Calidifontibacter indicus: one gene and its partner. The protein of the gene in region 2 interacts with the protein of the main gene of each other region in a pairwise test. Links are inferred from orthologs where the notes say so. Each region holds a gene or a part of one and is shown on either strand. Other genes may lie near its edges. The genes, in order: clpS and DFJ65_RS14875.

Region 1 (9,971 bases), 1.5 Mb from region 2 along the record:
GCACCGCGCCGCTGGTCGTCACCCCCTGACGAGCGCCCTCAGCAACACCGCACCACCCGCAAACGCTGCACTTCCCGCCAGACGCCGCTGTTGCAACAGCAGCGTCTGCAGGGGAGTGCAGCGTTTGCGGTTGGGGGTCAGGCTTCGACGACGGGTTCGCCGGTGAGGCCGACGCCCGCCTCGCGCAGTTCGGTGAGGGCGGACGCGGTGGTCTCGGCGGAGACCCCGGCGGTGAGTTGCAACAGCACGGACGTCTCGAACCCGGCGCGGTTGGCATCGAGGGCGGTCGCCTTCACGCAGAAGTCGGTGGCGATGCCGACGACGTCGACGGTGTCGACCTCGTTGTCGCGCAGCCAGCTCTCCAGGCTTGCGCCGTGCTCGTCGTGGCCTTCGAAGCCGCTGTAGGCGGCTTCGTGCTCACCCTTGCGGAAGATTCGGTCGGTCAGCGAGATGGCCGGCCCGACCTCCGGGCGGAAGCTGGCTCCGTCGGTGCCGACCTTGCAATGCACCGGCCAGCTGTGGTTGAAATCGGGTTCGTCCGACCAGTGGTCGCCCGGGTCGACGTGCCAGTCGGCCGTCGCGACGATCGTGCGGTAGTCCTCGCCCTGGCTCGTCACGTAATGGGCGATCTGCTCGGCCACCTTCGTGCCGCCGGCGACCGCCAGCGAGCCACCCTCGCAGAAGTCGTTCTGAACGTCGACGATGATCAGTGCGCGCGTCATGGACTCAGCGTAATGCCCGCGATCGCGGGGATCTCGGCTCGCAGGCTGCGCTTGGCTGCCGCTCGGGAGACGACGTCGGGGTAGAGCGCGAGGTGCATCGAGATGCCGTCGACGAACGCGTGCAGGCGTCGCACCTGATCGGGGGTCGGACGGCGTACCCCGTGTTCCCTGAGCACGTGTCGACACACGTTGCGGATCGCGGCATGGGCTTCGGCCGAGATCTCGGCGAGCGCGGGCTCGGTGAGACCGCCCACCACCAGCGCGAGCCAGACGTCGAAGTCGGCCTGTCGTCGAGCGTCGAGCGGCACGAGTTCCTCGAGCAGCACGACCGAGTCGGTGCCGGTGGCCTCCGGTGCCAGCGCGGCCATCTGTGCGGTCAGCCGCTCGGTGAGGTCTTGTGCGACGAACCGCAGCAACCCGGTCTGGGTGTCGAAGTAGTGCCGCATGGCTCCGGGGGAGATGCCGGCCTCTGCGGCGACCGCGCGCACCGAGGCACCCGCCACCCCGTCGCGACGGACGACGGTGGCGAAGGCGTCGGCGATCAGCCGGCGGCGTTCCTCGTGGTCGACGATCTTCGGCATGGAGCGATTATGACACGACTGTGCTATTTTAGTTTTACAACACAGTCGTACGGAAAAGGTTTGGTCATGCTCTACGCGGTCATCGTCGGGTCCGAGGTGATGTTCTGGGTGTTCCTGTTCGGCGGCCTGGCCGCGCGGTACTTGCTGCGCCGCAAGCGACTGAGTTCGGTGTTGCTGATCTGTGCGCCGCTGGTCGATCTCGTCACTCTCACGGCCGCCGTCATCGACCTGCGCGGCGGAGCGGCGCCCGGTCTCGCGCACGTGCTCGCTGCGATCTACATCGGCGTGTCCGTCGGCTTCGGGCATTCGATGGTGCACTGGGCCGACGTCCGGTTCGCGCACCGATTCGCCGACGGCCCTGCCCCTGCGCCGAAGCCGAGTTGGGGAGCGGCGCGCGTCGCGCACGAGCGTCGCGGCATCACGCGGCACCTCGTTGCCTGGGCGGTCGGCGGCGCGCTGTTGATCTGCGCGGGTGCGCTGGTCGGAACCTCTGCGGCCTGGGAGACCTTCGGCGGGACGGCCGCCGCGTGGACCCTGGTGCTTGTGATCGATGCGCTGTGGACCGCCGGCGAGATCGCGGCGGCTTCGAGGCGCAAGCCGGCTTAGCGTCGGGGCGTCCGTGCACCTCGTGTGGACGGCTGTCGAGGTGCGGCTGGTTGGGCCGGTCGCAGTGGTGGCGGAGGTCGAGTTGAACCGGGCGCACGATGCCGCCGAGCCCGACTGATTGAGGCCGTCTGGCCCCCTGTTGGTTGGACTCCTTCGGCGGTTCGCGGAGCGCATTGGTTGAGCTTCTCGGAGCGCCGGCGGTGCCCCTTGGTGGGCCGAATCGTGCGCCGGCGCAGATCAAGTCGAAATCCGCGAAAACCCTTGAGAAATCAACCAAATTCGCCTGTTGAAACCCTTCCCAAGTGGTTCGAACACGCGTATGATCAGTGCATGGAGGGGACACCAGAATTCGAGGCTCGACCGGGCGGTATCGACCCGGCCGAGTTGCTCGAATCTGTGATCTTCGAAGACGGGTTGGACGCAGCGATCGAGTTGGCGTCCCAGCCTCATTTGGTGCCGGGTGCGAACCCGGTGACGATCATGCTGATCATCTCCAAGATCCTCAGCGCCCACGCCTACGAACTGCTGGGGCAGGACGACCCGTTCACGGTCGACGAACCCGACGCGCTGCTCGGGTACGACCTGTTCCCCGAGACCACAGCCCCGGCTGTCCCGGCGGGATCGGCCCCGTTTACGGCTGCTGCGGGTGCTGTGGGTGGCGGGTCGGCCGGCGACTCGCTGGACACCGACCTGGACCTCGACCTCGACCTCGACCTGGGAGCGGAGCTGGGAACGGACCTCGATTCGGACGCTGGTCTGGATGAGGTGGTGGTGGCGGAGTCGCGGGTGTTCGATCGGATGACGTTGTTCGAGGACGCGACCCGGTTCGCGCATCAAGCAGCGCAGTCGATGGAAGCGGTGCGGGCTCGTTCGATCGCGGAGTTCGCTCGGTGGGAGCACCCGGACGGTCCGCAGGGCACGAGGAAGACGCCGTGGGTGCGGCACGGTCAGGGGTTCACGAGCATGTACTCCGCCGACACCGTGGCCGCGGAGTTGGGGTTGGGGATCCAGGCCGGGATCGGCCTGGTGCAACGCTCCGCCCGGATGGTGACCCGCACTCCGAACCTGTTGCGGGAAGTCGCCGCGGGCCGCGCGAACTTGGACACTGCCGCGGATATTGCGACGGAGTTGCAGGACGCCTCCCCTGATGTGTGCGAAACCGTTGAAGCGGAGATCCTCGGCCGGGGAGTCCACCAGACAACCAGGGGTCAGGCACGCAAATCGTGCCGGACGTTGGTGGGGAAGCATCAACCCTCCGCGGCGCGGGAAACGGCACGGAAGACGAGGGCGCAGCAGTGTGGGGTGTTCCAGGACCCGCACCCCACACCGGGGTTGTCGATGCTGACGATCATCGGGGACAACGGGCAGGTCACCGCGGTGAAGGACGCGATCGACCAGTTGGCGTTCGCGATGAAACACGGCGACGAGTCCGACAAGACGTTGGGCGAGTACCGGGTCGATGCGTTCTTCGACCTCGCGATGCGCAACGTGACCCTGAACCTCGACATCCAAGTGCTCACCCCGACCTTCGGGACCGCCGGGAACACCTGGACCAAGCCCGCCAACAAGGCACCGACCCCCGCGGACACTGCCGGGAGTGCAGGCCAGGCGAGCAAGAGCAGGACCGCCGGCAACGACGGTGGCGGTACTGACGACAGTGGCCATGCCGACGACAGCAATACCGGCAATGACGACGGCGACCGTGCCGCCGACGGTGGCCGTGATGACGAGAGTGAAGAGGGTGACGCCGGTGGCGGGCCACCGTCCGGCCCCGGTCCCGACACAGGACCACCCAGCACTCCGCCGGCCGAGCCGACCAGTAAGCCCGAGAAACCGGCAGCCTTCGGTGGACGAAATCGTGACGGCCGCGACTTCGTGTCCGACATGCGTGACCGCGGCGCGACCAGCGTCCACGCCCGCGCCGGTGCGATCGACGCCGACAGCCTGGCCGACCTGGCCAGGTTCGCCGACAAGGTCACCGTGAGCAGCTTCGAGTTCGACCCCGTCTCCGGCGAACCCACCGCGAACATCATGGGCAGCGACAGCTACCGGCCACCACCCACGATGGCCAGGTACGTGAAAACGAGGGACCAACGGTGCCGGGCACCCGGCTGTGACCGTCCCGCGATCAAGAACGTCGACCTCGACCACGCCGTCGAGTGGCCCCAAGGGCCCACCGCAACAGTCAACCTCGAATGCCTGTGCCGACGTCACCACCGGATGAAGCAAACCCAGTGGCGAATCCGGTTGCACCCCAACGGGATCGTCGAGTGGACCTCACCCACCGGCCACACCTACCGCACCACGCCAGGACTCACCGAAACCTGGCACGACCTCCGCAGCGACTGAGTACGCGACTGACCGAACGATCCAGGAAACCATCAGCCAGCGATCGAGCAGCCCTACTCAGAACAACCCGAGCTGAGTGGGCACCGGCGCGGAGCGCACATCGCCCGGCCGAAGCCGATGACCGGCCAGTGATCCGAGGTCGGCGAGGAACAGCGCGTCGTCGTCGTTCACCGTCACGAGCGCGGTCGCACCCGCCATCGCGCGCACCGTCAGGCAGTGCTCACCCTCGGTGAGTGGATGTGGGTAGCGGCCCACGGAACTCGCGTCCAGCGCATGCAACAGGTCGGACTGCGCGGCCGGTGGCACCCACGACTCGCGGATGAGCTCGGCCTCGGGTTCGGTGGCCAGCGCATCGAGGGAATCACTCACGGTTTGCTCATGCAGCCCGAGCACCTCGACGCGCGACGTTGCCGTGAGCAGCGCGGCGACCTTGGAACTGCGGTTCTTGAACTGGGTGAGGCCGAGACGATCGGTCACCAGGTCTTCGAACCCGCGGGCGGCGCGGCCGTCCGACGCAGCCACGACGAAGGTCGCCGCGAGCGGCCCCTGCTCGTCGAGGCGCCCGACCTTCCGATGGTCGACGGCCGTGCCCACCTTGCTGACACCGTCGGCAAAGGTGGCCACGTAGACGAAGTGCGGCGAACGCAGATAGTCGTCGAGCGCAGCCGGCACGTAACCGCCTCGGTGCGCGTGGTGGGCGAACCGGAACTGGTCGTCGGCCGTGCACTCGGCACACTGGCGTCCGCGGGTCGCCGGGCGCCCACGCGGGCACGCACGGTGAGTCAACGACCCCGATGCATCGGCGACGCTCGCACCGGTGCATTCACGCTCGGGGTGTGCCTCGAAGGACAGCCGGCGACCGAGCAGGTCGAGGGCAGCCCGTCCGTCGAAACGCAGGACGGGATTTCGGTCGACCCAGGCCGGGCCGGTGCATAGATCAGCTGTCACGAACGATCGCCCACAACTGCATGTCGCGCCGGCGGCCACCGATTTCCTGGTGGCTGCGCAGCGTGCCTTCGAACTCGAACCCACCGGCCCGGGCCGTGCTGGCCGAGCCCGCGTTCCACGGCTCGATGTAGGCCTCGAGGCGGTGCAATCCGTCGATGGTCCAGGCGAATTCGACGAGAGCGGCCAGCGCGTCCGCGGTGTAACCGCGCCGTCGGAAACGCGGCGCTGTGGAGTAACCCACCGTTGCTCGTCCGTGCTCGATCGCGCCGATCCACAGGCCGATCTGCCCGACCCCCGCGTCGGTCGCCGCGTCGGCGATGCAGAACGACCATCCTGCGCCGCCGACCAGCCGGGAATGCTGCCGGTCGATGTACGCGAGTGCGTCTTGTGCGTCGGCGTTGCCGGGCAGGGTGCCGATGAGTGGCACGTGCGGGTCGGTCGACATGTCACGCAGCATCGGCACGTCGTCGGCGCGGAACGCGCGCAAGCGAACGCGTCCGTGCTCCGGGTCGGGCACGGGCATGACGAGCGGCAGCGGGAGCATCTGACGATGGTAGGGGCCGGGTGGCACCGGGCTCAGTGGTCGGGCGGGTCGAGGTCAGCCTTCGAAGATCGTCGGGATGACCGCTTCGCCGCGCGACATCTGCAACGCCTTCGCCGGCAGTTCGGCCCGAGACGCGGCGTGCCGGTCGCGGGCGTCGTCGAGCGTCGATTGGTCGACGCGTTCGCCGCCCTTCACCAGTTCGACCATCAGGTGGCGGTCGTTCGAGTCGCCCTGGGGCACCTCGCCGATGCCGATGATCTCGGCTTCCGCGAGACCCGACGCGCCCAGTCGGCGCATGGCGTACTTGCGGCCGCCCACCGACTTCTTGTCCTTGCTGGCCTTCGCGACGCCGACCATCGTGCCGTTGTCGTCCTCGCGCTGCACGAGCTTGTAGACCATGCCCGCGGTCGGGGCACCTGAACCGGTCACCAGCGAGGTGCCGACGCCGTAGACGTCGACGGGGCCGGCCTGCAGGGTCGAGATCGCGTACTCGTCGAGGTCGGAGGTCACGACGATCTTCGTCTCGGTCGCACCCAACGAGTCGAGCTGCTCGCGCACCTCGCGGGCCTGCACCAACAGGTCACCGGAGTCGAGGCGCACCGCGCCGAGCTCGGTGCCGGCGATCTCGACCGCGAGGTTCACCGCGTTGGTGACGTCGTAGGTGTCGACGAGCAGCGTCGTGCCCTTGCCCAGGCTGTCGACCTGTGCCTGGAACGCCTCGCGCTCGTCGTCGTGCACGAGGGTGAAGGCGTGCGCGGCGGTGCCTGCGGTCGGCACGCCGTAGCTGCGTCCGGCCTCGAGGTTGGACGTCGTGCCGAACCCGGCGATGTACGCCGCCCGTGCGGCGGCGACCGCCGACCACTCGTGCGTGCGCCGCGAGCCCATCTCGATGCAGGGGCGCCCGTCGGCGGCGGCGGTCATGCGCGAGGCCGCGGCGGCAATCGCGCTGTCGTGGTTGAGGATCGAGAGCACGAGGGTCTCGAGGATCACGCCTTCGGCGAAGCTCGACTCGACCACCAGGATGGGGGAGTTGGGGAAGAACATCTCGCCCTCGGCATAGCCCCAGATGTTGCCGGAGAATTGGTAGTCGGCCAGCCAGTCGAGGGTCGCCCGGTCGACCACCTTGGTCTTCTCCAGGTGGGCCAGCTCGGCCTCGTCGAACCGGAAGTTCGCGATCGCGTCGAGCACGCGCCCGGTGCCGGCGACGACGCCGTACCGGCGTCCCTCGGGCAGGCGGCGAGCGAACACCTCGAAGATGCTGCGGCGGTGCGCGGTGCCGCTCTTCAGCGTCGCCTGCAGCATCGTGAGCTCGTAGTGGTCGGTCAGCAATGCCGTGCTCGCCGCTGCAGCAGCGCGGTCGACGGCGTCCTTGTTCTCGGTCACGGCGCTCAGCCTAAGGTGGGAGCCGTGTCCGTGGCTCCCCCCGAGGTCGAGAAGGTCGTCGAAGAATCCTTCGACGTCGAGGTCGACAAACCCTGGGTGACGATCGTCTGGAACGACCCCGTCAACCTGATGTCCTACGTCTCCTGGGTGTTCCAGACCTACTTCGGCTACTCCAAGGAGAAGGCCGAACAGTTGATGATGGCCGTACACACCGAGGGCCGTGCCGTCGTCTCGCAGGGCACACGCGAACGCATGGAGACCGATACCGCTGCGATGCACGGCTATTCGCTGTGGGCGACCTTCCAGAAGGACGAGTGATGGCGCAGGCTTTCCAGCGCAAGCGCGACCGGCTGGTCGGGCGACTCGATCAGACCGAACGCTCGATCGTCATCGAACTCATGGCGCAGACCCGCGAGATGGTCGCCCCCGAACAGCAGGCGGCCACCGGCGACGCGTTCACCGACCTGATCAGCACCCTCGGTGACAGCTACGACCCGTCCGAGGTGGCCGAGCGCGACCCCGTCGTGCGTCGCCTGCTGCCCGACGGACACCGCGACGATCAGGAGGCCGCCGCCGAGTTCCGGGCCGCCACCGAGCGCACACTGCGCGAGCAGAAGACCCGCAAGCTGACCGCCGCGATCGACCTGCTGCTCGGGGTGCCCGACAACCAGGACAAGTTGTCGTTCGAGGTGCCCGACGCGATCACGTTGATGATGGCGCTGGCCGACGTGCGGCTCGCCCTGGGCGAGCGGCTCGAACTGCGCACCGACGAGGACAGCGAACAACTGCACGCCGACCTCGAGGCGATGACCGGTCCCGACCAGCAGCGGCTGGCGATCGGCCTCTACTACGACTTCCTCACCTGGCTGCAGGAATCGCTCGCGCTCGCCCTCACCGAGTGAGCACACCCAAGACGATCGCCGACCCACCCCAGCCGAAGGAGCACGCCGTGACCGAGTCCGAGTACTTCCAGGACAACTACCCCGACGAGACCAGCCACTGCTACGGCTGCGGACGGCTCAACACCGAGGGTCTGCATGTCCGATCCCGTTGGGACGGCGAGGAATCGGTCGCCGTGCACCACACCGACCCGAAGTACGTCGCGATCCCGGGCTTCGTCTACGGCGGACTCGTCGCCTCCCTCATCGACTGTCACGGCACCGGCACCGCCTCGGCGGCCGCCTACCGTGCGGCGGGCCGTCCGCTGGGCAGCGAACCGCCGCTGCGGTTCGTCACCGCGTCGCTGCACGTCGACTACCAGCGCCCCACGCCGATGGGTGTTCCGCTCGAACTGCGTGGCGTGCCGACCGAGGTGAAGGAGCGCAAGGTCGTGGTCGACATCACCCTCTCGGCCGACGGGCAGCAGTGCGCGAGTGGCACCGTCGTGGCCGTCCTGGCGCCCGATTCGATGTTCGCCGGGAGCACCGACACCGCTCAGTAGGATGTGCACACCATGACGAAGCACTCCGAAGACGCTCCTGTCCGCCTGCGCGTCGCGCCGTCGCCCACCGGCGACCCGCACGTCGGCACCGCCTACATGGCGATGTTCGACCTCGCCTACGCCCGCCAGCAGAGTGGCAAGTTCCTGCTGCGCATCGAGGACACCGACCGCGCGCGGTTCCGCGAGGACAGCGAGCAGCAGTTGTACGACACCCTTGAGTGGCTGCAACTGACCTGGGACGAAGGCCCCGACAAGGGTGGCCCGTACGCGCCCTACCGGCAGTCCGAGCGCCTCGACACCTACAAGCCGTACGTCGACCAACTCCTCGCCGACGGTCACGCCTACTACTGCTGGTGCTCCTCCGAGCGCCTCGCCGAGATGCGCGAGCGTCAGCAGAAGCTGAAGCTGCCCACCGGCTACGACCGTCTCTGCCACGGCAAGACCGAGCAGGAGCGGCGTGAGCTGCCCGGCTTCAACGAGACCCCGGTCGTGCGCATGCTCGTGCCCGACGACGTCGAGCTCACCTTCGACGACCTCATCCTCGGCCGCACGTCGGCGCCCAAGCCCGACGACCAGGTCATCCTCAAGGCCGACGGGTTCCCGACCTACCACATGGCGGTCGTCGTCGACGACCACCTGATGAAGATCAGCCACGTCGTGCGCGGTCAGGAATGGATCTCCAGCACGCCCAAGCACCTGCTGCTCTACAAGTGGCTCGGCTGGGACGCACCGCAGTTCGCCCACATGCCGCTGCTGCGCGACGAGAAGAAGGCCAAGATCTCCAAGCGTAAGAACCCGTGGGCCCGCCTCACGTGGTTCAAGGAGCAGGGCTACCTGCCCGAGGCGCTCGTCAACTTCCTTGCGCTGCAAGGACATCCGCCGGTGATCGAGGCCGACGGCACCGAGCGTGAGATCTTCACGTTCGACGAGTTCGTCGAGCGTTTAGACTGGGGCAAGATCAACCCGGCGGGCGCGATCTTCAACCTCGACAAGCTCAACTGGCTCAACGGGCACTACATCCGGGAGCTCGAGGTCGGCGACTTCGCCACCCGGCTGCTGCCCTTCCTGCACGCCGACGGTGTGCTCGAGGCCCACCCGTCGCTGCCGGAGCTCGGCCGACTCAAGCTGGTCGCCGAACTCATCCAGACCCGCATCACACTGCTGTCCGAGGCGACGCCGCTGGTCAAGCCGTTCTACGTGGAGGACGAAGACCTCGAGATCGCCGACGACGCGCGTAAAGAACTCAAGGACAACGCCAAGGACGTGCTCGCCGCCGCGATCACGGCGCTCGAGCCGATCAGTGGTTCGCTCGGCACTCCGCTCGGTGAGGGCATCGAGTGGACCGCCGCGCGCATCGAGCAGGAACTGCGCGCTGCGATCGTCGACGGCCTGGGCGT
Region 2 (9,871 bases):
CCGAGGTGACGGTGACCTGGGTGCCTGGTTATGGGGCATCGCGATCCGGCAGCTGGTGACCCGGTTGCGCAAGAGGGCGCAGCCGACGCCGGTCACCAGCCGGGTCATCTCCGCGCTGAGCCCGACCGTCAGGAGCGCGGAGGACGAGCTGCTCGTGGCCGTCGAGTACGGCACCGTCGGCGACGCCATCCGGTCGCTCTCGCCCGAGCTGCGGCAGGTCCTCCAGGCGACGGTCATCGACGGGCTCTCCACGAGGGAGGCGGCCCGGTTGCTCGGGATCCCTCAGGGCACGGTTAAGAGCCGGGCCCGCATAGCCAAGTCCAAGTTGCGCGAGCAGCTCATCTCCGGGGAGGCATTCTCATGACGTGGCACGTGGAGACCCCCGTATGGGAGGCGTATGCCGCTGGTCGGCTCGACCCTGCCGCAGAGGCGAGTGTGGAGACCCACCTCACCGGTTGCAGTGTGTGCCGCTCAGCGGCGGCCACGCTCGCTCCAGACCTCGCTCCAGCGGTCTGGGCCGACGTGCGCACCGCGATCTCTGAGCGGGCACTGCCCTGGCCGCTGCGCGTCCTGCGCCGCCTCGGCGCACGTGATGACGATCTCGTCGTGGTGTCTGCTGCGGACTCACTGTTGGTCCCCTGGGCGATGGCCGTGGGTCTCTCCGTGGTGTGTGCCTGTGTGGTGGGACTCGCCGGGCTCGGAGCACAGAACAGGGACGCGGCCTTCCTGGCTCTCGCACCCCTCATCCCCGTGCTCGCGGTCGCGGCGTCGTTCGACGCGCTCGACCCAGTGCGCGAGTTGACCGCGCCGACGCCGTACAGCAAGCTGCGGATGGCACTGCTTCGCGCGAGCGCGGCGCTGTCCGTGGCGCTGCCTGCAACGCTGGCGGTGGGACTGCTCGTGCCCCACATGAGCGACCTCGCGTTCGTTTGGCTCACTCCCTCGCTGGGACTGACCGTGGCGGCGCTCGTGCTGCTGACGTGGTTCGAGGCCCGGGTCGCCGGCGGTCTCGTGGCAACGGGCTGGGTGGCCTGCGTGATGGCCCTGCGCAGCGGCGGAGACCTGGCCACGCTGACCTCACCGGCTGTTCAGGCGGCGTTCGTCGTCGGCGGGGCCCTCCTCGCCGTGACGCTGGTGCTCCGCACCTCCACCCTTCGCATCCAGGGAGGCGACCTGTGAGCATGACCGCATCGCTCGACGGAGTGTCCAAGCAGTACGGACGGACGGTGGCCCTGTGGCCGACGACGCTCAGCCTCCGCCCTGGTGTGGTGGGCCTGCTCGGGCCGAATGGCGCAGGCAAGACGACGATCCTGAGGCTGCTGTCGACGTCGTTGCCGCCGAGCACCGGCCGCATTACCGTGGTTGGCTTCGACGCGACCGAGTCGCACGCCAACAGGATCGAGGCGCGGCGGCGGATCGGCTACTGCCCGCAGGAGGTGGACTTCCCGCGCGGCATGACCGGATTCGGGTTCCTCGACTACGTTGCGGTGCTGAAGGAGTGGCAGGACCGTGCACCCCGCCACGCCGAGGTCGAGCGGGTCCTCGACCTGGTGCATCTGGGCGACCGCGGCGCCATAAAGATCTCCAAGCTCTCCGGCGGCCAGCGCCGGCGCCTTGCCATCGCGCAGGCACTGCTCGGCTCACCCGACCTGCTCATCCTCGACGAGCCCACCACTGGCCTCGACCCCGAGCAACGAGCCTCCCTGCGAGGCCTCCTGTCCGGCCTCGCCGGCACGGTCGTCATCTCGACGCACCAGACCGAGGACGTCTCGGCCCTGTGCGACCGGGTGCTCGTCATCGACACCGGGAGGATCTGCTTCGACGGCACGGTGCCCGAGCTGCTGGCCACGGCAGTCGGCCGTGTCCATGTGGGGCCCTCCGCCAATGCCGGTGCGGCCCAGACCTGGAAGACCGGAACCGGGCTGATCCGGTCCGTTGGGGGACAGCCCGCTCCCGACTCCTCAGCCCTCGACCCTTCGGTCGAGGACGCCTACCTGCTGCTCCGCACGGACCGGCACACCTCACAAGGAGTCACACCATGAGTACCACCGCGATGCGAGGGTCGGCCCTGGGCGTCCTCGCCCGCCAGGAGATCCGCAACTACCTCCAGCAGAAGCTGTTCTGGCTCGGCGCCGCCATCACCGTCCTCTACATCGTGCTCATCGTCCTCGATGCCGACGAGACGTTCGGCGAGAGTACGACGCTCTACATGATCGCGCCCGGGGCCGCACTCGGGGTGCTGGGAATGGTCACCATGTTCGGGCTCACCCGGCGATCCGACCGGGCTGCGGAGGCTGCAGGTGCCGTCGCCATCCCCGAACGCACCCGCAGCTTGGCACTTGCGGCGGCCACGGTGGTGCCGGCCTCCCTGGCGCTGGTCGCCTTCGGCTTCGCGGTCGTCTATTACTACCTTGACCCGCCCGAGGCGCACACGGTCTGGCCGGAGATCAGCGACCTCTACGTGCACGCGACACAGTTCGGAGCCGGGGTCATGTGCGCGATCGGTGGTCCGATCCTCGGACTGCTGCTGGCCCGCTACCTGCCCAAGCGGGGGGTGGCCGCGGTCGCCGCTGTCGTCTTGGTCTTGGTCACGATCCTGATGCAGGGGTTGCTCGAGGGCGGTCAGCCCTACCGTGTGTTCTGGTTCTGGACCTACTTCCACGGTCCCTACACCGCCGACGGCGAGCACTGGGCTCGGCTGCCGGGGAACCCGTTCCTGTGGGTCGCCTACCTGGCCGTCCTCTGCGTCCTCGCAGTGGTGGTAGCCGTCTACCACGACCCCGAGTCGGACCGCCCCCGACTCAAGAAGGCCGTCTTCGGTCTCCTAGCCCTCGCGGTGGTCCTGGGTGTGCTGTCCATGACCGTGGGGTACACCGGGATCGTGACCAACCCCCTGCCGGGCGAGTTCTGATGCTCGGGTACGCCGCCAGGGCGGTCCCGTGGATGCGGGTCGCAGTGGCGGCGATCCTGGTGGTCGTGCTCATGGAGCTGGTGCGGTGGGACGCGTGGATGCTCTGGCCCTTGCAGGGCACCGCCGTCGGGCTGCTGGCCGCAGCGGCCGCCTGGTGCTTCGACGAGCAGGCCGGCATCGTCGTCGACGTCGCACCCCGAACCCTTGCTTGGCGTTCGGCGTCGCGCGGGCTCGGCGTACTCGTGCTGTTCCTTGCGTGGGTGGCCGTCGTTCTCCACGCCGGCGACACGGCGCTGTTCGGGCACCGGAACGCCGTGCTGCTCCAGGGACTCGCGGCACTCGTGGCCGGTGCGGGGTACGCGTGCTGGCGCCGCTCGCTGGGCGAACCCATGCCGGGACTCCTGTTCGCAGGAGTGGCTGTGCCGGCGACCACCGCCTGGGCTCTGCTCCATCCGTTCGACGAGCACCTGGTGGTGTTCCCGTACGGCAGTGCTTCGGAGACCGACTGGCAGGTCAGCGTCATCGGCTGGAGCCTCCTGGGCGTCTGTGCGGCGGTGCTTATCGCAGCGGCGTTGGCGGAGGCGCCCTGGTGGGGCAGAGGTCACGCACACCGAGGCGGGTTGCCCACGAGGTCCGTCTGAATCGATGTCCACCAGACGGGGTCAACCCCAGTTTCGGTGCGTGGCGAACCGGCGGCCAGGACAGCAGCGGGAAAAAAGCCACTGAACTCGTCCACGACGAAGTCGCCGGTCGTCCGGTCGGCAACAGCGCTGCCCACCTACGGCCGGCTCAGCAGAACCTGACGGCCGTGGTCGGCCAGTTCGATGGCGGCGAGCAGGCCATGATGGCCACCGCCTACCACGACTGCCTCGTATGCGTTCATGCGGAACGATCTCTCATCGGGTCGGCGGTGGTCAGCCGCGGGAGCGACCGGTGATCCAGATGGTCCTCAGACATGATCAACCGTGCTCAGACCTTGCGGGTCTTTGCGGCAGCGTCCTTCTCTGTGGCCGTACCGGCGTCCTTGAGCTCTCCGGCGAACGACTCGAGGTGAGCGCGCACGAACCACTGGAACTTCTCGAGTTCGCCGGTCTGTCCGATGATGAGGTCCTGCGTGACGAGGTCGAGGTCGTCGAGTTCCTCGATCGCCTTGCGGTTGGAGCTGATGACTCCGTCGTACACCTTGTCGAGGGCGCCCAAGTGTGCACCGACGGTGTCACGTTCGATGGCGTAGTCGTCCCACGTGCGGTCGCGCTCGATGTCGCTGACGCGGCCGCCGGGGGAGGCGCCCATTGCGGCAATGCGCTCGGCCACTGCGTCGGCGTACCCGCGTACCAGCTCCACCTGCGGGTCGATCATTTCGTGGACGCCGATGAAGTGAGCACCGACGACGTTCCAGTGCGCGTGCTTCAGGGTGAGGTGCAGGTCGTTGTAGGACGACAGGCGCACCTGCAGGATCTTGATGATCTCGTCCGACTTCTTCTTCGTCAGACCGGGCAATGTGAAGGTCGACTTCTCAACCACGAGATGTCCTTCCGTTGATCGCGTATGTGCCGGTCAGGCACTTGTTTTCATCAAAGCACCGCGAACGGCTGTCATGGCCTCCCCGGACTGACTCATCAGGGTGGTTACGCGATCAGGGTTGTCGACAGTCTTCGGCTGGAGCGGGATCAGAATGTCCAGGACCTGTGACGGATCGTCCAGCCGGTCACCACGACCACTGCTTGCCTCACCCTGACCCAAGGCATAGGCACCGTCGAGGGCCGGGCGCATCGAGGTGGACGGGTCGCTGACCTGTGGACCGCCGGCCAGCCGTAGAAAACCGGCCAGCGTGCGGAAGTACCGGCAAGAGATCCACGCCAACGAACTACTCCTGCTGGCCTACTACATCGCCGCCGTCAACATCGAGTCCGCGTTCCTCGACGCCAAACGAGAAGCCGGCCTCGAACGCCAACCGCAGTACGAATCCTTCCCCGGTCCGGTGCTCACCGACACTTTCCCGTCCTACGAACCCGGCGACCGGCTCGACGACAACGTCTTCGGCGACGGGATGGTGCGCATCGCCAAGGCGAGAGGCTGGACGCTTCCCGGCGAGTCGGCCCGAGTCGGAGTGCGGGCGATCAAACGCCGCTACCCGCGCCAATCCTCCTGAACCACAGCGGATCTGCTCACCCCGTCATGGCGGCCGGGGCGGGCAGGTCGAGCACAGTCGACCGACTGAGTCGATGCATGAGGAAGGCTGTGCCCAGGCGGGTGCGGCCGAAACCCTGCAACGGATCGAAGCCGAGACCGGTCCTGAGCGTGTCGCAGCGGGCTTGCAGTGTGCTGTGGTGGATGTCCAGTTCACGGGCCGCTTCCCGAACACTCTGTGTCGTCACCAGCGCCTCGACGGTCTCCAACGCCCACGGATGCTGTTGCGCGACAAGGGTGAGACTGTCGGCGTAATCATGCTGGGCGTCGTCGTCGGCGTCAGCCAACAGTTCGATCAGGCCGCCGTAGTCATCGGCTACGACCATCGGCTCACGCGGCGGAACACACAGCCGCAGCGCGACCAGCGCGCTGCGGAACGACCGGTCGAGCCCGTGCACGGAAGCGGCGATCCCGATGCCTCCCGGAGCGGCCCGGAACGGCTCGAAGATCTCGGGGACGACGACGACATGGATCGGACCGAAGCGCGTGCCGATCACGTCCTCGGGCCAGCATGGGCGACCCTCCCAGACAGCGAACAGCGGCGCGGCGACGATGCGGTAGCGGCGCGCGGCCACCAGTCCGAGCGCCCCGGCGGCGTCGAGCCGTTCCTCGACACTGCTGGTGCGCTCGGTCAGCACGCCGAGGTGGCGACGGTTGTCGATCTCGCGCTGACCGCGTCCGTGTCTGATGCGCACAGCGAGCGCGAGCCGTTCGAGGATGATCGCATTGTTGGCCAGCGGCGCTTCGTCCCGCTCGAGCCAGACGAGCATGTCGTCTCCCGCCCGGGCGAGGCGATCATCGCGCGGCCGTGCATCCGGCCAGCGAGGCAGCCGCGGCCAGCAGTGCCCGGGTGTTGACGTTTCCCACGATGAGCTCGTCGAAGCAGGCGATGACTCGCAGGCCGAGGCTCGAATTGGGGTCGAGGCGCGCGATGCGTCCGAGGAGTTCTTGCATCTCAGTGCTCCTGGCGAGATCGGGCCGGCCGATCAGTCGGCAAGGATCTTCTCCACCCAGGCGTTGCGGGTGCGGATCATCGAACGCCCCACGCTGGTGTGCGGCGCGAAGATGTCGCACGCGTGGAAGGCGCCCGACCACACGTGCAGTTCGGCATCGCCCCCTGCCGCCCAGATGCGTCCGGCGTAGTCGATGGCCTCGTCGCGGAAGATCTCGGCGGCGCCGACGTCGATGAACGCCGGCGGCAGTGCGCTGAGGTCGCCCGCCCGGGCCGGTGCGGCGTAGGCAGACACGTCGTCGCCACCACGGCGATCGCCGAGGAGCGCCTGCCACGCAGTTTGATTGCTCACCCGGTCCCAGACGCCGATGCCGTCGAACTGTCCGGTCGACGCGGTGATCAACCGGTCGTCGAGCATCGGGTAGTCGAGCAGTTGGCCGCAGGGCCGCGGGCCGCCCCGGTCGCGTGCAGCAAGGGCGATGCCGGCCGCGAGTCCGCCACCGGCACTGGCGCCGGCGACGAGAATGCGATCGCGACGTACGCCCAAGTTGCCCGCCTCGGCGGCGACCCATTCCAGGGCTGCGTACATGTCCTCCCACGGGTAGGGGTCGGGAAACTCCGGCGCGAGCCGGTAGTCGACCGTGATGACGATCGCGCCCAGATCGCTGACCCAATCGAGCACGAGGTCGAGACCGCTGAACTTGTCGCCGAACATCAACCCACCCGAATGCGCGTAGAGCACCGTCGGACGCGGCCCCTGTGCGTCGCGCGGTCGGAGAACGGCGGCCGTGAGGTCGCCGCCCTGGTAGCCGGGCAGGACGACGTCCGTGACGTCAATACGATGCTGCCGGAACAGATCGTTCATCGGCGGGGACGCGTAGGAGAGCCGCATGAAGTCGATGAGTTCCGGGGTGATGGTCGGCGGGAACATGCCGCCCACGACCGCAAATCCGGCGCGCAGCTCGGCGTCGAACCCGGGCCGCGGCACCGCGTTCACCGTCATGGGGCCTCCTTCGTGCCGACAAGTCTTCGAAGTCTATTGCGGTGCCTCGCACCGCACACCCGCCATTTGGCGGGGTGGGGTCGTCGATCTGCGACGCTGCGGCGGTTGTCGCCTGCGTCACACTTACGCGAAGGTTGATCCACACCGAACGAAAGGAAGATCAGTGAGCGACAACCTGACTACCGCGGTCGACGCCGTCGTCCAGCGCGCTTCGCAGGGCCCGAACTCCGGGGAAGGGCGAGTGCCGGGCGTCGTCGCCGGTATTACCGGCCGGGACAAGGACATCTACCTCGGCGCGTCCGGCGTGCGCGACCTGTCTTCCGACGCCGAAATGACGACCGACACGTCCTTCAACATCTGGTCGACGACGAAGGCGATCACCGCAACCGCCTGCCTCCAGCTGGTGGAGTCGGGCGACCTCGACCTGCAGGCGCCGGCGAAGGAGTACGCGCCCGCCCTCGCCGACGTCAAGGTCATCGACGGCTTCGACGCGAACGGTCAGCCGATCTTGCGTGCGCCGGCCAGCGACGTCACCACCCACCACCTGTTGACGCACACCGCGGGCTTCGGGTACGACTTCTTCAACGAGACCTACAAGCGCCTCGCCGACGAGCACGGCCAGCCGAGCGTGGCCACCGCGACGCGCGCCGCGCTGAACTCTCCGCTGCTGTTCGACCCTGGCACCCAGTGGGAGTACGGCAGCAACATCGACTGGGCCGGCCAGGTGGTCGAAGGCATCACCGGCAAGCGCCTCGGCGAGGTGTTCCAGGAGCGCATTTTCGCGCCTCTGGGCATGACGTCCTCAGCCTTCGCGCCGACCGAGGAGATGCTCTCGCGACAGGTTCGGCACCACCAGCGCGAGGACGACGGCACGCTCACCCCGAGCGAGTTCGCGACCCCCACCACGCCCGAGGTCGACTTCGGCGGGCACGGTCTGTTCTCGACCGTGCCCGACTATCTGAAGTTCATCCGCATGTGGCTCAACGAGGGACGCAGCGCCTCCGGCGAGCAGGTGCTGTCGCCGGCCTCTGTCGACCTCGGCTTCACCAACCAGCTTCCCGACAATCTCCAGGTCAAGCTGCTACCGGGCGTCATCAAGTGGCTCTCGAACGACGCCGAGTTCTTCCCCGGTCTGAAGAAGACGTGGTCGTACAGCTTCCAGTACACCGAGGACCCGTTCCCGACCGGACGACCCGCCGGCGCCATCGGCTGGGCCGGCTTGGCCAACCTCTTCTACTGGATCGACCGCGACAACGGCTTCGGAGGCTACTGGGCGACGCAGATCTTCCCGTTTGGCGACGGTCCCTCGTTCACCGGGTACCTCGACTTCGAAACCGCTGCGTACCAAGCGTTTACCAAGAGCTGATCGTTCTGGCGCCCGGACGACCGGTCGACCCCCGTCGGTCGATCGGTCGTCAAGCCGCAACGATCAGTTTGATCGCCGCGGCAAGGTATTGCGCGGACGCGCCGACGCCGTTCTCGGCAACCTGTGCAGGAGTTCCGGCGGCGACGACTGTGCCGCCATCATCGCCGGCGCCGGGTCCGAGGTCGATGACGTAGTCGGCTGCTGCGACCACCCGCATGTCAAGTTCCACCGCGACGACGGTGTTTCCTGCGTCGACCAGGGTTTGCAGATGCGTCACGAGCCGGTCAGCGTCAGCGCAGTGCAGGCCCGAAGTTGGTTCGTCGAGAACATACAAGGTGTCCCCTCGTTGTGCGCGCTGGAGCTCGCTTGCGAGCTTCACGCGTTGTGCCTCACCTCCAGACAGCTCGGTTGCCGGTTGTCCGAGTCGCAAGTATCCGAGACCCACGTCGGACAGTGCAGTTAGTGAGCGGGTGATGTCGTCTTCGCCGTCAAAGAACGCGTGGGCGTCCTCAACGCTCATCGCGAGCACGTCAGCGATGGTGCGCTCCCGCCAAGTGATCTCGAGGGTCGAGGCTTTGTACCGGGTCCCGTGACAGTCGGGGCATTCGGTGTACACGGATGGGAGGAAGAGTAGCTCGACCATCACGGACCCTTCGCCCTCACAGGTGGGGCAGCGGCCGCCGGAGACATTGAAGGAGAAACGGCCGGGCTTGTACCTACGCGAGCGAGCCTCGGGCGTCTCAGCAAAGCGTCGACGGACGTGGTCGAACAAGCCCGTATATGTTGCGATGTTCGATCGGGGGGTTCGGCCGATGGGTCGTTGATCGATGTTGACAACCCGCCGGACCCCCTCGAGAGAGCCGTCGAGGACACCGTCGAGCCGCTCTGGGGTATCGGCAAGGAGCAGCTCGTCGCCGGTCGATTCGTCCTCCGCCGCAACGCTGTGACCGAGGCGGTCACCGACGAGAGCCGGGAGGGCCTGGCTGACCAAGCTCGACTTGCCGGAACCCGAGACTCCGGTGACCGCGGTGAAAACACCCATGGGAATGTCGATGGAGACGCCGTGCAGGTTGTTACGAGTCACGTCCTTCAAGTGGAGCCACCCGCGCGGGTCGCGAGGGGTGTGCGGGGGCAGTCCACTGCCACCGAAGAGGTAGCCGCGTGTGACTGACTCCTTGACGTCGGCAAGCCCGTCGGTAGGGCCGCTGTAGAGAACGCAGCCGCCATGCTCGCCGGCGCCGGGGCCGATGTCCACGAGCCAGTCCGCGTGCCGCATGACATCGACAGAGTGTTCGACGACGAACAGGCTGTTTCCGCTTTTCTTGAGCCCGTCGAGGATCTTCAAGAGCGCTGTCACGTCTTGTGGGTGAAGGCCTGCGGATGGTTCATCGAGGACATAGACGACGCCGAACAGGTCGGAGCTGAGCTGTGTGGCGAGCCTGATTCGTT

What was found.
Region 1: the proteins of DFJ65_RS14875 (region 2) and clpS interact in binary tests that used the Escherichia coli proteins (3 or more experiments, as listed by UniProt). The link is inferred for Calidifontibacter indicus from one-to-one orthologs.

The regions. Positions count from the first base shown.
Region 1 is NZ_QTUA01000001.1:1,657,081-1,667,051, forward strand. The notes cover bases 5,896-8,804. They hold clpS (ATP-dependent Clp protease adapter ClpS), read left to right. Parts: upstream 5,896-7,157; coding sequence 7,158-7,451; downstream 7,452-8,804. Other genes in these bases: DFJ65_RS07875 (nicotinate phosphoribosyltransferase), read right to left, coding at 5,896-7,133; DFJ65_RS07885 (DUF2017 family protein), read left to right, coding at 7,451-8,035; DFJ65_RS07890 (PaaI family thioesterase), read left to right, coding at 8,083-8,574; gltX (glutamate--tRNA ligase), read left to right, coding at 8,587-8,804. In the rest of the region: DFJ65_RS07840 (bifunctional metallophosphatase/5'-nucleotidase), read left to right, coding at 1-29; DFJ65_RS07845 (isochorismatase family protein), read right to left, coding at 138-722; DFJ65_RS07850 (TetR/AcrR family transcriptional regulator), read right to left, coding at 719-1,303; DFJ65_RS07855 (hypothetical protein), read left to right, coding at 1,370-1,909; DFJ65_RS07860 (HNH endonuclease signature motif containing protein), read left to right, coding at 2,240-4,258; DFJ65_RS07865 (DUF2797 domain-containing protein), read right to left, coding at 4,316-5,206; DFJ65_RS07870 (GNAT family N-acetyltransferase), read right to left, coding at 5,196-5,750; more of DFJ65_RS07875, read right to left, coding at 5,805-5,895; more of gltX, read left to right, coding at 8,805-9,971. UniProt on the Escherichia coli protein: Involved in the modulation of the specificity of the ClpAP-mediated ATP-dependent protein degradation.
Region 2 is NZ_QTUA01000001.1:3,131,607-3,141,477, reverse strand. What follows is about bases 2,659-5,467. They hold DFJ65_RS14875 (Dps family protein), read right to left. Parts: upstream 4,436-5,467; coding sequence 3,881-4,435; downstream 2,659-3,880. Other genes in these bases: DFJ65_RS14865 (helix-turn-helix domain-containing protein), read right to left, coding at 5,080-5,467; DFJ65_RS14870 (hypothetical protein), read left to right, coding at 4,743-5,063; DFJ65_RS14885 (hypothetical protein), read left to right, coding at 2,944-3,552; DFJ65_RS14890 (hypothetical protein), read left to right, coding at 2,659-2,911. Also shown: DFJ65_RS14905 (RNA polymerase sigma factor), read left to right, coding at 1-364; DFJ65_RS14900 (zf-HC2 domain-containing protein), read left to right, coding at 361-1,179; DFJ65_RS14895 (ABC transporter ATP-binding protein), read left to right, coding at 1,182-2,042; more of DFJ65_RS14890, read left to right, coding at 2,039-2,658; more of DFJ65_RS14865, read right to left, coding at 5,468-5,871; DFJ65_RS17860 (hypothetical protein), read right to left, coding at 5,897-6,055; DFJ65_RS14860 (alpha/beta hydrolase), read right to left, coding at 6,088-7,056; methyl acetate hydrolase AcmB, read left to right, coding at 7,220-8,422; DFJ65_RS14850 (excinuclease ABC subunit UvrA), read right to left, coding at 8,472-9,871.